DNA from 2 places in the Streptomyces sp. NBC_00090 genome. Region 2 is predicted to be linked to the other one. Evidence: riboswitches for the same ligand, from Rfam matches in the RefSeq annotation. Region 2 holds a riboswitch; the other holds the start of a gene.
The links. A riboswitch is a leader RNA that binds a small molecule or an ion and turns the genes downstream of it on or off. The one in region 2 is predicted to bind glycine.
Positions count from the first base shown of each region.

Region 1: it holds a riboswitch for glycine, as region 2 does, so the genes downstream of both, gcvP (aminomethyl-transferring glycine dehydrogenase) here and gcvT (glycine cleavage system aminomethyltransferase GcvT) in region 2, are expected to answer to the same signal.

Region 1 is NZ_CP108224.1:1,494,966-1,502,614, forward strand. It holds gene OG361_RS06470 (glutamate--cysteine ligase) at 1-1,258, opposite strand, end outside; gene OG361_RS06475 (hypothetical protein) at 1,738-2,367, shown strand; gene OG361_RS06480 (DUF5999 family protein) at 2,701-2,907, shown strand; gene gcvP (aminomethyl-transferring glycine dehydrogenase) at 3,047-5,932, opposite strand; glycine riboswitch at 6,109-6,208, opposite strand; gene OG361_RS06490 (PRC-barrel domain-containing protein) at 6,322-6,705, shown strand; gene OG361_RS06495 (DNA polymerase IV) at 7,168-7,649, opposite strand, start outside.
Region 2 is NZ_CP108224.1:6,161,712-6,169,360, reverse strand. It holds gene OG361_RS27810 (ABC transporter substrate-binding protein) at 1-830, opposite strand, end outside; gene OG361_RS27805 (ABC transporter permease) at 941-1,978, opposite strand; gene OG361_RS27800 (enhanced serine sensitivity protein SseB C-terminal domain-containing protein) at 2,342-3,133, opposite strand; gene OG361_RS27795 (enhanced serine sensitivity protein SseB) at 3,244-3,984, opposite strand; gene OG361_RS27790 (AAA family ATPase) at 4,098-4,760, opposite strand; glycine riboswitch at 4,912-5,009, shown strand; gene gcvT (glycine cleavage system aminomethyltransferase GcvT) at 5,182-6,306, shown strand; gene gcvH (glycine cleavage system protein GcvH) at 6,384-6,764, shown strand; gene glyA (serine hydroxymethyltransferase) at 6,797-7,649, shown strand, end outside.

The sequences.
Region 1 (7,649 bases), 4.7 Mb from region 2:
GCGGCAGCAGCTCGTCGAGGACGAGCCGTACCGCGGGCAGGGTCGCGACACCGCCCGCGCGGCCCGAGCGCGGCCAGCGCAGCTCGGCGTCTATGCCGTGGCGGCAGGCCGTGTCGAAGTTGGCCTCCGCGTCCTCGAAGGCCATCCGCTTCCAGATCGGCCGCGGTTCGTCGGCGAGCGAGCGCACGAGCCCGTAGTAGAAGGCCGCGTTCGCGATCACGTCGGTCACGGTCGGCCCGGCCGGCAGGACGCGGTTCTCCACGCGCAGGTGCGGGACCCCGTCGACCCAGCCGTACACCGGCCTGTTCCAGCGGTAGACCGTGCCGTTGTGCAGGACGAGTTCCTGGAGCCGCGGTACCCCGCCCTCGTCGAGGACGAGCAGCGGGTCCTCGTCGTCGCAGATGGGGAGGAGGGCGGGGAAGTAGCGGAGGTTCTCCTCGAAGAGGTCGTACACCGAGTCCACCCACCGTTCCCCGAACCAGGTGCGCGGCCGTACGCCCTGGGACTGCAGCTCGGGCGGCCGGGTGTCGGTGGCCTGTGTGAACAGGGGCGGCCGGGACTCCCGCCACACCTCGCGGCCGAAGACGAAGGGCGCGTTCGCACCAAGGGCGATCTGTACGCCCGACACGGCCTGGGCCGCGTTCCAGACGGCGGCGAACCGGGTCGGCGTCACCTGGAGGTGGAGCTGGACCGAGGTGCAGGCGGCCTCGGGCACGATCGACTCCGAGGTGCACAGGAGCCGTTCGACGCCGTGGATGTCGAGCGTGAAGTCCTCGCCCCGGGCGGCGAGGATCTGGTCGTTGAGGAGCGTGTAGCGGCCGGAGGTCGACAGGTTCTCGAAGACCAGGTCGCTCTGGGTGAGCGTGGGGAGTATGCCGATCATGACGACGCCCGCGTCGAGTTCCCGTGCCTTGCGGTCGGCATATCCGAGTCCGGTCCCGATCTCCTCCGCGAGCCGGTCGAAAACCCTCCCGCCGAGCCGGTGCGGTGCGATGTTCACTTCCAGATTGAACATTCCCAGTTCCGTCTGGAAATCGGAGCTGGCGATCCTTTCCAGAACGGGCGCGTTGAGCATGCGGGGCATCCCGTCGTCACCCGCGAGATTGAGTTCGATCTCCAGGCCCATGAGATTGCGGGGCCGGTCGAACCTCTTCTCCGCCAGCAGTCTCGCGAGCCCCGCCAGACACTGCTGGAGCTTTCGCCGGTACTGCTGCCGGTCGGACGGTCCAAACCCGTCCGCATCGACCTTCTCCCCCATCGAAGCGTCCCTCCCACCGTGGGCAGCCGCGACGACGGCCGCGCGTCACGGACCATGATGCCCAGCCGACTGATCCACAACGCCTGCGGAACGGGGCCGTCGGGAGATAGGCTGGAGGGAGCTCTCCACCGGCACATCCCGAAGGCACGGACGGTCGACATATACCAATGTCCTATTGTCTCGTGACAAGGGATCAGAATTCAGCCGTCCGGCTCGGCGAGGAATACGCAGGTGGGACGCGCGCCGACGTCATGATTCCGCTTCAACAGCCCCTGAATGCGGCTGGATGACGTCTTGTCAGGAATATCGGTGACGTCTAGCGGAAACACTGTGTGAACACGTGTCGTATAAACTCCGCGGACGAGGCAGAGTGTTGGTGCCCGGTCATGGCCCCAAGGCCCCTCTCTGGCCGCGCCGCTGACAGCGCCGTCGTACCTGCCCACGCATCACCGTGTCTCCTGAGCGAGAGGCGACCCATCATGCTCCGACCCTCCCCGGCCCCCGTGCCGGCCCTCCGCAGTGTCCTCGCGGCCCTCGGCTCACCGACCGCCGTCCGCGAGGCGCGAACCCCCGCCCTGCGGGCCGCGCAGGGACCACTGAGCCCCGAACTCCCGCTGCCCGTACACGTCCTCGGTGTCACCGGGGTGCCGGGACGGGCACCCCGCACCCGGCTGGCCGGCTGGCGCTTCCTGATCCGGAGCGGAGACCGGGCCATCGCCGCCGCGGACACCATGCTCACCCCGGACGGCTGGACCTTCTCGCACTTCTTCGAGGGACCGTACGTCACCGCGACGGAACGGGCCCTGCTCCAGGCCGAGGCGCTGCCCACCTCGTACCAGCCCCGGCTGCTCTCCGTACCGGAGCTCTACATGCTGACGCTCTGGCTCCACGCCGACCCGGAGGCGGACGCCACGACCGCCGGCCTGCACGCCGACCCGGAGGCTGACGCTACGACCGCCGGCCCGGCCGCGGCCGACCTCCTGGTCCCCCTGGCCCCCGCGCCGCCGGGGATCGCCGCCCACCGCCCCTACCAGGTCGCCGACCTCCTGCCCGTCCTCAGTACGCGCCTCGCGCCGCCGCCCCTCCTGGGCTCGGCGGCGCCCGCCTGATACACCTCACGCGCGGCCCCCGCCCCGTGGCCCGACCGGGTCACGGGGCGCACTGCTGTCCGAGAACCGCGCCCGAACGGTCCGCCCGAACACTCCTCCCGTACGGACTAGCCCGCTAGGGCCATCCCGAACCACCCGAAGAGACCGTGCAGTTGACCTGAACCGCCCCTGCGGGTGATGCGTCTTCCCCGGAGAGGACGAGCTGCCGCGAAATACCTGCGGAAGACCGTCCGTGGGGCAAGACTGGGACCGGAACCGAACCGACCGACGGGGGCGGCCGTGAGCGCGAAGAGCCGCAGGACATCCACCACGACGCAGCGAAAGAACCCACCCATGTGCCAGCACCAGCCTGCCTGTCCTACCGCCGACTCCGCCGACCGGGAGGCGGCCCGCCTGATGGCACACCACCCGGAACAGGGCTGGAGCCTGCTGTGCAACGGCGTCCTGCTCTTCGAGGACACCGGCGAACTGCTGCCGGACGGGCAGATCATCGCCCCGCACCGGCCGCTGACGGCGGGACAGGTGACGACCGCCGCCTGAGCGGGCGGGGAGATCACCGTACGGGAGTGAAACGCCGAGGGCCGGCCCGGAGGAGATCCTCCGCACCGGCCCTCGACCTGTACTCACCGGCACGCGCTCACCGACTCGTGCTCAGTGGCTCGTGCTCAGTGGCTCATGCTCAGTGGTCGTACTCGTCCATCGGCGGGCAGGAGCAGACCAGGTTCCGGTCGCCGAAAGCGCCGTCGATCCGGCGCACCGGCGGCCAGTACTTGTCGGCGGTCGAGACACCGGCCGGGAAGACCGCCTCGTCACGCGTGTACGGGTGGTTCCACTCGCCGCCCAGCGCGGCCGCGGTGTGCGGGGCGTTGTGCAGCGGGTTGTCGTCGGCGGGCCACTGACCCGAGGCGACCTTCTCGATCTCGGCCCGGATCGCGATCATCGTGTCGCAGAAACGGTCCAGCTCGGTGAGGTCCTCGGACTCGGTCGGCTCGATCATCAGCGTGCCAGCCACCGGGAAGGACATCGTCGGCGCGTGGAAGCCGTAGTCGATGAGGCGCTTCGCGATGTCGTCGACCGTCACGCCCGTCGCCTTCGCCAGCGGACGCAGGTCCACGATGCACTCGTGGGCGACCAGACCGGCGGGACCGGTGTAGAGCACCGGGAAGTGCGGCTCAAGGCGCTTGGCGATGTAGTTCGCCGCGAGCACGGCCACCTGCGTGGCGCGCTTGAGACCCTCGCCGCCCATCAGGCGCACGTACGACCAGGAGATCGGCAGGATGCCGGCGGACCCCCACGGGGCCGCCGAGATCGGGCCGACGCCGGTCTCCGGGCCCGCGGTGGGCTGGAGCGGGTGGTTCGGCAGGTACGGGGCGAGGTGGGCGCGGACGCCGACGGGGCCGACGCCCGGGCCGCCACCGCCGTGCGGGATGCAGAAGGTCTTGTGCAGGTTCAGGTGCGAGACGTCGCCGCCGAACTTGCCCGGCTTGGCCAGACCGACCAGCGCGTTGAGGTTGGCACCGTCGACGTACACCTGGCCACCGGCCTCGTGGACCTCGGCACAGATGTCGGCGACGTGCTCCTCGAAGACGCCGTGCGTCGACGGGTAGGTGATCATCAGCACGGACAGCTCGTCGCGGTACTGCTCGATCTTGGCCCGCAGGTCCGCGACGTCGACCTCGCCGTCGTCGGCGGTCTTGACGACGACGACCTTCATGCCGGCCATCACCGCGGAGGCGGCGTTGGTGCCGTGCGCGGAGGAGGGGATGAGACAGACGGTGCGCTGGAGGTCGCCGTTGGCCCGGTGGTAGGCGCGGACGGCCAGCAGACCGGCCAGCTCGCCCTGCGAACCGGCGTTCGGCTGGATCGACACCTTGTCGTATCCGGTGACCTCGGCGAGGCGCTCCTCCAGCTCGGTGATGAGCGTGAGGTAGCCCTGCGCCTGCTCGATCGGGGCGAAGGGGTGGATCTGGCCGAACTCGGGCCAGGTCACCGGCTCCATCTCGGTCGTCGCGTTCAGCTTCATCGTGCAGGAGCCGAGCGGGATCATGCCGCGGTCGAGCGCGTAGTCGCGGTCGGCGAGCCGGCGCAGGTACCGCAGCATCGAGGTCTCGGAGCGGTGCGCCTGGAAGACCGGGTGGGTCAGGTACGCGTCGGAGCGCAGCAGCGCGGCGGGGAGCGTGTCCTCGACGACCGCGTCCAGGGCCTCGATGTCGCCGTCGACACCGAAGGCGCCCCACACGGCGGCGAGCTGCTCGCGCCCGGTGGTCTCGTCACAGGAGATCGAGACGAGATCGGCGTCGACGCGGTAGAGGTTCACCCCGGCCTCGCGGGCCGCGGCCACGACCGAGTCGGCGCGACCGGGCACCCGGACGGTCAGGGTGTCGAAGTACGAGCCGTGCACGACCTCGACGCCACCGGCGGTGAGGCCCGCGGCGAGGATCGAGGCGTACCGGTGGGTCCGCTGCGCGATCCCCTTCAGCCCGTCCGGCCCGTGGTAGACGGCGTACATGCCGGCCATGACGGCGAGCAGCACCTGAGCCGTGCAGATGTTGCTGGTGGCCTTCTCGCGGCGGATGTGCTGCTCGCGGGTCTGCAGGGCCAGGCGGTACGCGCGGTTGCCGTCGGCGTCGACGGACACACCCACCAGACGACCGGGCAGGGAGCGGGCGTGCTTGTCCTGAACGGCCATGTAACCGGCGTGCGGACCGCCGAAGCCCATGGGGACGCCGAACCGCTGCGTCGTGCCCACGGCGATGTCCGCGCCCAGCTCGCCGGGCGAGGTGAGCAGGGTCAGCGCGAGCAGGTCGGCGGCGACGGTGACGATCGCGCCGAGCTCGTGGGCCTGGTCGACGGTGGCCTTGATGTCCCGCACGGCGCCGGAGGCACCCGGGTACTGCAGCAGCACACCGAAGACACCGCGCTCGGCGATCTCGGCCGGGATGCCCTCGCTCAGATCGGCGACGACGACCTCGACACCGGTCGGCTCGGCGCGGGTCTCGATGACGGCGATCGTCTGCGGCAGGGCGTCGGCGTCGACGAGGAAGACACCGTTCTTGACCTTGCCCACGCGCCGGGACAGGGACATGGCCTCGGCGGCGGCGGTGCCCTCGTCGAGGAGGGAGGCGCCCGAGGTCGGCAGACCGGTGAGGTCGGCGACCATGGTCTGGAAGTTGAGCAGCGCCTCAAGGCGGCCCTGCGAGATCTCCGGCTGGTACGGCGTGTAGGCCGTGTACCACGCGGGGTTCTCCATCACGTTCCGCAGGATCACCGGCGGAGTGAAGGTGCCGTAGTAGCCGAGGCCGATCATCGGGGCGAGGACCTGGTTGCGGTCGGCGAGCGTGCGCAGCTCGGCGAGCACCTCGGCCTCGGTGCGCGCGGCCGGCAGGGCCAGCGCCTCGGCGTTCTTGATCACGTCCGGCACCGCGGCGGCGGTGAGCTCGTCGAGAGAGCCGTAACCGACCTGGGCGAGCATCTTGGCCCGCGCCTCGGCGTCGGGCCCGATGTGCCGCTGCTCGAACGGGATGCCCTGCTCGAGCTCGGAGAGCGGAATGCGATTGGCGGTCATGTACGGAGGCCTCCTGGTCGTCACGACCTGCGAGGGGCACCACGGCGCGGGTACCCGGACGGCCTCCCCCTCTGTCATCTCAACCTGAGAGTTTCACCGGCACGCCTCGCGGCACGCCGGCTTTCACCGTCGGTGAGAGCGCATGCCGTGGACACCGCTCTGCTTTCCAGAGTGACCTCGTCCGCGCGGTACAGGGGCCTGAGAGATTCCGGGGAGGATTTGCTCCTTCGGCGCCCTCCGGAAGGTTTCTCCGGGGGACTCTCCCGCACAGGGTCGACAGCCACAGCCAGCCTACCAGCGAGGTTGCGGCTCCCATCGCTCAAGTGGCCGACATCCCAGTTGTGCACTTTCGTAGGGGTGTAGAGCAGTTGCGACCAGTTGGAGGGACCGTGCAGACCGATATCGATCCGCGCAGCCTGATCGGCCGCAAGGCGTACGACCGGAACGGACGCAAGATCGGAACCGTGGACGAGGTGTACCTGGACGACGCGACCGGCATCCCGGAATGGGCGGCGGTCCGCACCGGCCTGTTCAGCCGGGACGCCTTCGTCCCCCTGGAGCCGAGCGACCTTCTCGACGACGGCCTCCACATCCCGTTCGAACGCGCACTCATCAAGGACGCCCCCGACTTCGGCGTGGGCCGCCACCTCTCCCCCGAGCAGGAACTCCAGCTCTACCGCCACTACAACCTCACCCTCCCACCCCCGCCCCAGGACACCCAGGACACCCAGGACAAGGACTTCGGCCGCCTGGCAGGCCAGGACGGCCCCTGACCCGCCGAACGCCACCTCACGGGCACGGGAGAACACCAGCCCACCGGACGAAGGGCCCAGCCCAGGACGAACGCGACCCGCCGGAGGGATCAGCCCACAGAGGGGGCGTCCCACAGCGGGACGCCAACCCACCGGAGGACCTAGTGCCCGCACAGGCGTGGAATCCCCCTCCGAGCAGGCTCGCCGACAGGCGGTCGGCCGCGAACCCCGGGCACACCGCGCCCGGCCGGGAAGACCCGCGCGGAGGGGCTCGCCGGCAGGCGGCGGCCGGCCGCGAGCCCGGGCACACCACGCTCGCCGCAGTCGCCGACGGCGCCGCGCCCCGACGGGAAGACCCGCACCTCTGTGTGCTCGGCAGCACGGGTGGTGCGGGTGGGAACCCCAGCCCGGCCGCAAGGCCGGGCTGGGGTTCCCACCCGACCCGCACCCAGTCACCGGCCCCGGCCACCGCCCCACACGGCCTCACGCCCCTGCCGGACACTCACCCCGCACCAGCGGCAACGGCTCGGCCGGCTCCAGCTCCGGATCGTCCACCGAGAACGTCCGCACCCGCCCCGGCGCCGACCACGGCTCCTCGAACCGCACCGTGACCCGCCCGACCCCGCTCCCCTGCACCCACCCCGCCCCGTGCACCGCGTGCCGCACGTCGTGCCCGGGCGCCCAGCGCCGCTCGACGGGCGCGGCAGGCCCGGCCTCGCCCGCCGAAGCGCCCGAGGCGCCCACGCCACCGCCGACAGCCCCAGCGGCCCCGGCCACGACGCCACCCTCGGCCTCGGCCTCGGCCTCCGCCGCCGACGCCCGCCCCTCCTCGGCCTGGGCGAACAGATCCTCCTGCGTGTAGTCGGCGAGCCCGCTCACACCCACCCCGAGCAGCCGCACACCCCCGGTCGTGTCGACCGCCTCGAGGAGCCGCCCAGCGGCCTCCCGCACCACCATGGGGTCGT
Region 2 (7,649 bases):
AGCGCCTTGCGGACGTTGTCGCTCTTGGCGTCCCACTTGTCGTTGCGGACGAGCTTGAGGGACTTGTTGGGAGTGTAGGACTCCCACTTGTACGGGCCGGACGAGAACGGCTTCAGGGTGTACTTGGCCTTGGTGTCCTTGTCCTGGCGGACCGGGGACGCGGCGGGCATGGCCAGCATCTGCAGGAAGTCACCGTTGGCGACCGGCAGCTTGAAGACGATGGTCTTGTCGTCCGGGGTCTCGATCGCCTTGAGGCCGAGCTTGTCCGCGGAGGTGTCCTTGTACGGACCCTTGTACTCACCCTTGGGGTCGAGGACCTGCTGGAGGTAGATCGGGCCGCCGGAGAGGACGTCCTGGGCCCAGATGCGCTCGATGCCGTACTTGATGTCCTTGGAGGTGATCGGCTTGCCGTCCTCCCAGGTCACCCCGTCCTTCAGGGTGAAGGTGTAGGTGAGGCCGTCGGCCGAGACCTTGCCGGTGTCGGTGGCGAGGTCGGAGACGAGCTCGGTGGAGGCGGCGCCCGGCTCCGCCTTGAAGGTCACCAGCTGGCGCGTGTAGTAGCGGGCGAAGTCCCAGACGAAACCGTAGTAGCCGCGCTGCGGGTCCCAGAAGTCCGCGTCCTGCGAGCCGATGAACTTCAGCTCGCCGCCCTTCTTGTCGGAGGCGTTGGCGACCTTGTTCACACCGGCGTTGAAGCCGGGCGCACCGCCCTTGCCCTTGTCGCCGCCGCCGCTCTCGCCGCCGCCACAGGCGGTGGTGACGACCATCGTGGCCGCCGCGAGCAGCGCGCCCGCGGCGATTCTGCGCCTCTGAGAGCTCATCAGAGTCATGGGTCTCGCAACCTCCGGGATAGTGGCGGCCGTTACGTCGGTCCGCCGTTGGGGGATGAGCCTCCTGTCGCCAGCGGCAGGGGCGGGTCTTGGGTGTCGTCGACGAGCGGTCAGCGGGAGCCCTTCGGGTCGAGCGCGTCACGCACGCCGTCGCCGAAGAGGTTGAACGCCAGAACGGTGATGAAGATCGCGAGGCCGGGGATCACCATGAAGAGAGGGTCCGCCTCGTAGGTGGTGATGGCCGTCGACAGCATCTGTCCCCAGGAAGCGGTGGGCGGCTTCACACCCGCGCCGAGGAAGCTGAGCGCCGCTTCGGTGAGGATGTTGGTGGGGATCATGAGGGTCGCGTAGACCGTGATCGGGGCGATCAGGTTGGGCAGCAGCTCGCGGCGGAGGATGTAGAGGCGACCGGCGCCGAGGCTCTGGGCGGCCTCGACGTACTCGCGGTTGCGCAGCGAGAGGGTCTGGCCGCGGACGATGCGGCCCACGTACGGCCAGCCGAAGAAGCCGATCACGACCACCAGGGCGGCGATACGGACGCCGGAGCCGTCGAGGCCGAGGAGTTCGTTCGGCAGGACGGAGACCAGGGCGATCGTGAAGAGCAGCTGCGGGAAGGCGAGCATCACGTCCATGACCCGGCTGAGCACCGCGTCGATCCAGCCGCCGAAGTAACCCGCGACGATGCCGAGGACGGTGCCGAGGACGACCGCGAAGACCGCCGCGAGGAAGGCGACGAGCAGCGAGATCCGGGCGCCGTAGACGATCCGGCTGAAGACGTCGCGCCCGTTGACGGGCTCGACGCCGAGGAGGAAGTCGGAGCTGACGCCGCCCCACGAGCCGATCGGGGTGCCGAAGAGCGGGTCGATCTGGTCCTCGTGGAACTCGTCCGGCGGGTGGCCGAGGAGTCCGACGATGACCGGGGCGAAGATCGCGACCAGGATGAGGAAGACGACGACGAAGGCGCCGGCGAGGGCGAGTTTGTCGCGCTTGAGGCGGGTCCAGGCGATCTGCCAGGGCGACCGCCCCTGGATCGCCTTGGCGGAGGTGTCGGGGGTGCCGGAGTTGTCCGGTGTGCCGGGAGCGTCGGGCGTGCCGACGACGGTGGCGGTCGACTCGCCCGCACTCGTCTCGTGCAGTGGTGCCGTCATCGTGGTGAGGACCCCTCTCGGCCGCCGGTAGCCGGCCCTTGCCCTGCCGCGGGTAGCGGCTCGGTGGAACAACCTGCTGGGCATCGGTTCGATAGGAGCCGAACGCCCGGTGTTCCGGGGAGTCTTCAATGCGTTCGCGATCACCCGCCAGCCCTGACGAGGAATGTTTGCTCAAACGTGATGCGGTGCTGCGACTTCCGTTATCCGGACGTCGTGATCACCTGAGCGGACCATCTCGGGTCCTCTTCCCCCCAATCGGACATGTAGCGCAACTAGGCGTTCGAGGTGCGGTATTGGGACGAACGACGGCCTCCGGAGAAGACTCCGGAGGCCGGTGGGAAGCAAGGGTGAAAGCGTGACGTCTCAGTATCCGGACGGGGTCGGCGGAGGGTAGCCGTACCCCGGAACGGCGGCGGATCCGCGTCCCGCGTGCGCCTCGCGGTCGTAGAAGGGGCGCGCGTTGGCACCCAGCCAGAGCGCCACCGGGTCGTACGCGTCGGAGAGCGCGACGGTCGAGACGGGCAGCCCGTCGGGCACGGCGGAGATCGACTGGCGCATCATCGCCCGGACCGTGTCGACGGCGGCCGCGGAGGTGTCGTACAGGTCGAGGCCGATGGCGAGGTACGGGGAGCCGAGCGCGGGCTGCACCCAGCCGCGGCGCAGCGACCGGACGGCCGACGTACGGTGCGCGTTCTGCGTGAGCAGGGCGTAGAACTGCGGGATCTCCAGCGCGGGCTCGCTGACGCGCAGGGGTCCCGCGGGCATCCGGTCGAGGCCGGTGGCGATGCGGCGCAGATCGGCCCAGGGGATGCCGACGCCGCCGCCGGGGGCGTGCGGATTCAGCCAGATGCCCCAGCGGTCGGGGTAGAGGGCGCGGGCCATCTCGCGGCCGGTGACGAGCTCGTGGGCGCGGTTCCAGCCGGAGGCGGCGAGCTCCTGGGCGGAGGTGACGCAGGGCGCGTAGCCGAAGCCGTCGACCTCCATGTTCCCGTACTGGGCGTCGGGCGAGCCGGGCGAGCCCTGCCAGAGCAGCATCCAGACCTCGCCGTCGGCCAGGGCGTGCAGCAGCCTCTCGTACGCGTCGTAGCGTCCGGGTGCCACCTGGCGCAGCATGTGCTCGACCTGTCCGGCCGCAGCGGTGCCTGACGCGCTCACCCTGGGTCCCACCCCTCTTCCGTTCACCACGTCTGTCCAGCTACCGATTCAGTTCCTTCAGCTTAGGGCCGCCTCGGCTCAGAGCCGCCGGACACCCCCGAGGTGGCCGCTCACCCGGCGGCACGCCGGTAGAAGGGGCGCACCCGCTCCTGCATCCAGTCGCCGACCGGGTCCTGTGCCATGTCGAGCAGGATGAGGTTGACCGGCCAGGCGACCTCGACCCGGCCGAGGGCGCGGCCGAGGGCGTCCAGGGGCGCGGTGCGGTCGGCGCCCTCCCAGTGGAGGAGCCGGACGCCGATGAAGAGGACCGGCTCGGTGCCCTCGACGCTCGCGAGCGCGCGGTGGGCGGTGGCGACCACGCCGGTGGCCTCGAACTCGGCGGAGGCGGCGGCGAGGAAGTCGACGGGGTCGTCCTGCCAGTCGGGCTCGAAGAGGCGGACCCGGCCGCCGCTGGCGGGGCCGTCGAGCGGGGTGCGGCCGGCGCGGCAGAGCTCGGCGACGGCGGGCGGGGGCAGCGGGAGGCCGACGGTGCCACCGGGGTTCACGGCGATGCCGAGCTGCGGGGGCAGCCCGCGGGCGAAGTCGCGGGCCGGGGCGACGGTGAAGGACATGTGGCCGCCGACACAGGCGAGGAGCTGCTCCTCGGAGCTGAAGACGGGGACGTAGGCCGCGCCGTCGATCTCCATGGTGGCGAGGTCCAGGTCGGGGCTGTCGGGGCCGCCGCCGTTGGGCAGGGGCACCCAGACCTGGCTGCGGCCCAGCACCTCGACCAGTCGGCCCCCGGCGGCGGGGTTGCCGAGCGAGGCGGCCAGCACCTCTTCGAGCTCATTGCCCGGCCACGTCACGTCCACGGTCCTCTTCCCCTTCTCGCGGGGGCGCGCCCTCCCGCACCACCCCGCAGCACCCTAACGCCGCCCTGACGCGGTCGTGGCCAAAAGCGGTGGGTACGAAAGTGGTACGGCTCTCAGGCCACCCCGCGGAATCCGATCCTCCGCAAGGCGTCCGCGGCGTCCCGGTCCAGGAGGGTCGCCGAGGCGCAGCCGGGCGGCAGGCTGCCGGACTCGGCGGTCCGCAGGAGCCGGCCGACGGCCCGCCGGTGCCGGGCGAAGGCGTACGCGGAGACCCCGCGGCCCCGGGCGCGCTGGCCGTCCCGCGCCGTGTCCGGGGCGACGTCGAGCAGGATCAGGTGCAGGGCTCCGCCGCGGCGTCTCGCCTCGCGGGCGAGCCAGCCGCGCACCCAGGACTGGGTGCCGCAGTCGTGCACGATCACGCTCGCCCCGGAGCGCAGGGCGCGGCGCAGTCCGGCGTAGTGCGCGAGCCGGACCAGGGGACGGTAGAGCGCGTACGGCAGGAGGCGCGGCATGCGGGCCTCCCAGTGCTCGCGGGCGTCCTGGGAGTCGATGCCCCGGCCGTCGGCGGCGCGCTTCATGAGGGTGGACTTGCCGCTTCCGGGCAGCCCGGAGACGACCACGAGGTCGCCGGCCGCGAAGGTGAGGGCACGGGGGCCCCGCCCGCCGCGCTCGCGCAGGTCCCGCAGGATCCGGCCGCGGCGGCGGGTCCGGGCGCGGGCGCGCTGGGACGGTATGCCGGTACCCGCCGCGTATGCACCGGTGTGCTGGATCCTCATCGCTGCTCCCCCTGCCGGGCCTCGGAAGACCCTTGCCCATAAAGTGTAAAGAAGCGGTAATGAGATACAAGTGATGTGCCACGCGGAGCACGCGTGCAATGATGTCCGCGCCAGGCGCGCACAGTCGCCACACAACCTCATACCGGCCGCTCGAATCCGCGCGGGAGAGTTCCGGACGCCCCGTGCGCCGGACGCCGAAGGAGCAAGACCCTCCCTTGAATCTCTCAGGCCCCGTACCGCGTGGATGAGGCAGATCTGAAAAGCGGGACACCCTGCCGTGTCCCCACCCAAGGTGCAAGCCGACCTCTCGGTGACGAGATGCTCTCGGTGAACCTCTCAGGTTCCATGACAGATGGGGAGGACGTCCTCGCCCGTCATGTGTTTCGTCACCGAACCGCCCTTGGGATCCGGGAGCCACCCCATGAGCACTGCCCCCCGTCTGACCGCCCTCGATGCGCTGCATCGTTCCCTGGGCGCGACCATGACCGACTTCGCGGGCTGGGACATGCCGCTGCGCTACGCCAGCGAGCGGGACGAGCACATCGCCGTCCGCACCAAGGCGGGCCTCTTCGACCTCTCCCACATGGGCGAGATCACCGTCACGGGTCCGCAGGCCGTCGAGCTCCTGGACCACGCCCTCGTCGGCAACATCTCCACGGTGGGCGTCGGCCGTGCCCGCTACACGATGATCTGCCAGGAGGACGGCGGCATCCTCGACGACCTGATCGTCTACCGCCTCGGCGAGACCGAGTACATGGTCGTGGCGAACGCCTCCAACGCCCAGATCGTCCTGGACGCGCTCGTGGCCCGCTCCGAAGGCTTCGACGCCGAGGTGCGCGACGACCGTGACGCGTACGCCCTGATCGCGGTCCAGGGCCCGGAGTCCCCCGGCATCCTGAAGTCGCTCACCGACGCCGACCTGGACGGCCTGAAGTACTACGCCGGTCTGCCCGGCACGGTCGCTGGCGTGCCCGCGCTGATCGCCCGTACCGGCTACACCGGCGAGGACGGCTTCGAGCTGTTCCTGAAGCCCGAGCACGCCGAGGGCGTCTGGAAGGCGCTGACCGAGGCGGGCGCCCCGGTCGGCCTGATCCCCTGCGGTCTGTCCTGCCGTGACACGCTCCGCCTGGAGGCGGGCATGCCGCTCTACGGCCACGAGCTGACGACCGCCCTCACCCCCTTCGACGCCGGTCTCGGCCGGGTCGTCAAGTTCGAGAAGACGACCAACGAGGGTCGCTTCGTCGGCCGTGAGGCGCTGGAGAAGGCCGCCGAGCGCGCCGAGACCGCCCCGCCGCGCAAGCTCGTCGGCCTGATCGCCGAGGGCCGCCGGGTCCCGCGCGCCGGCTTCTCCGTCGTCAAGGACGGCGAGGTCATCGGCGAGGTGACCTCCGGCGCCCCCTCCCCGACCCTCGGAAAGCCGATCGCGATCGCGTACGTGGACGCGGCGCACGCCGCGCCCGGCACTCAGGGTGTAGGTGTGGACATCCGCGGCACCCACGAGCCCTACGAGGTCGTGGCGCTGCCGTTCTACAAGCGCCAGAAGTGACGCAGTCGTCTCACCCCGGGTCTCACCTCGCGAGACCACCGTTCATCAGTACTCCCCCGATCCAGGAGAATCAGGTCATGAGCAACCCCCAGCAGCTGCGCTACACCAAGGAGCACGAGTGGCTGTCGGCCGCCGAGGAAGGCGTCGCGACGGTCGGCATCACGGAGTTCGCGGCCAACGCGCTCGGTGACGTCGTCTACGCCCAGCTCCCCGAGGTCGGCTCGACCGTCACCGCGGGCGAGACCTGTGGCGAGCTGGAGTCGACGAAGTCCGTGAGCGACCTGTACTCCCCCGTCTCGGGTGAGGTCGTCGCCGCCAACCAGGACGTGGTGGACGACCCGTCGCTGGTGAACACGGCTCCGTTCGAGGGTGGCTGGCTGTTCAAGGTACGCGTCGCGGGCGAGCCGGACGAGCTGCTCACCGCCGACGAGTACACCGCGTTCTCCGCCGGGAACTGAGACCGGACCCGAGACCCCCTAGGGATCGATTCATGTCGCTTCTGAACACTCCCCTCCACGAGCTGGACCCGGACGTCGCCGCCGCCGTCGACGCCGAGCTCCTCCGTCAGCAGTCCACCCTCGAGATGATCGCCTCGGAGAACTTCGCTCCGGTCGCGGTCATGGAGGCCCAGGGCTCCGTCCTCACCAACAAGTACGCCGAGGGCTACCCGGGCCGCCGCTACTACGGCGGCTGCGAGCACGTCGACGTGGCCGAGCAGATCGCGATCGACCGGATCAAGGACCTGTTCGGCGCCGAGTACGCCAACGTCCAGCCGCACTCCGGCGCCTCCGCGAACCAGGCCGCCCTCTTCGCGATCGCCCAGCCCGGCGACACGATCCTGGGTCTGGACCTGGCGCACGGCGGCCACCTCACCCACGGCATGCGCCTGAACTTCTCCGGCAAGCAGTTCAACGTGGTCGCGTACCACGTGGACGAGGCCGGTCTGGTGGACATGGCCGAGGTCGAGCGCCTCGCCAAGGAGCACCGCCCGAAGGTGATCATCGCGGGCTGGTCCGCCTACCCGCGCCAGCTGGACTTCGCGGAGTTCCGCCGGATCGCCGACGAGGTCGAGGCCTACCTGTGGGTCGACATGGCCCACTTCGCGGGCCTGGTCGCCGCCGGTCTGCACCCGAACCCGGTCCCGTACGCGGACGTGGTGACCTCCACCACGCACAAGACGCTCGGCGGCCCCCGCGGCGGCATCATCCTCGCGAAGAAGGAGTTCGCGAAGAAGCTGAACTCCTCGGTCTTCCCCGGTTTCCAGGGTGGCCCGCTGGAGCACGTGATCGCGGCCAAGGCCGTCTCCTTCAAGGTCGCGGCCTCGGAGGAGTTCAAGGAGCGCC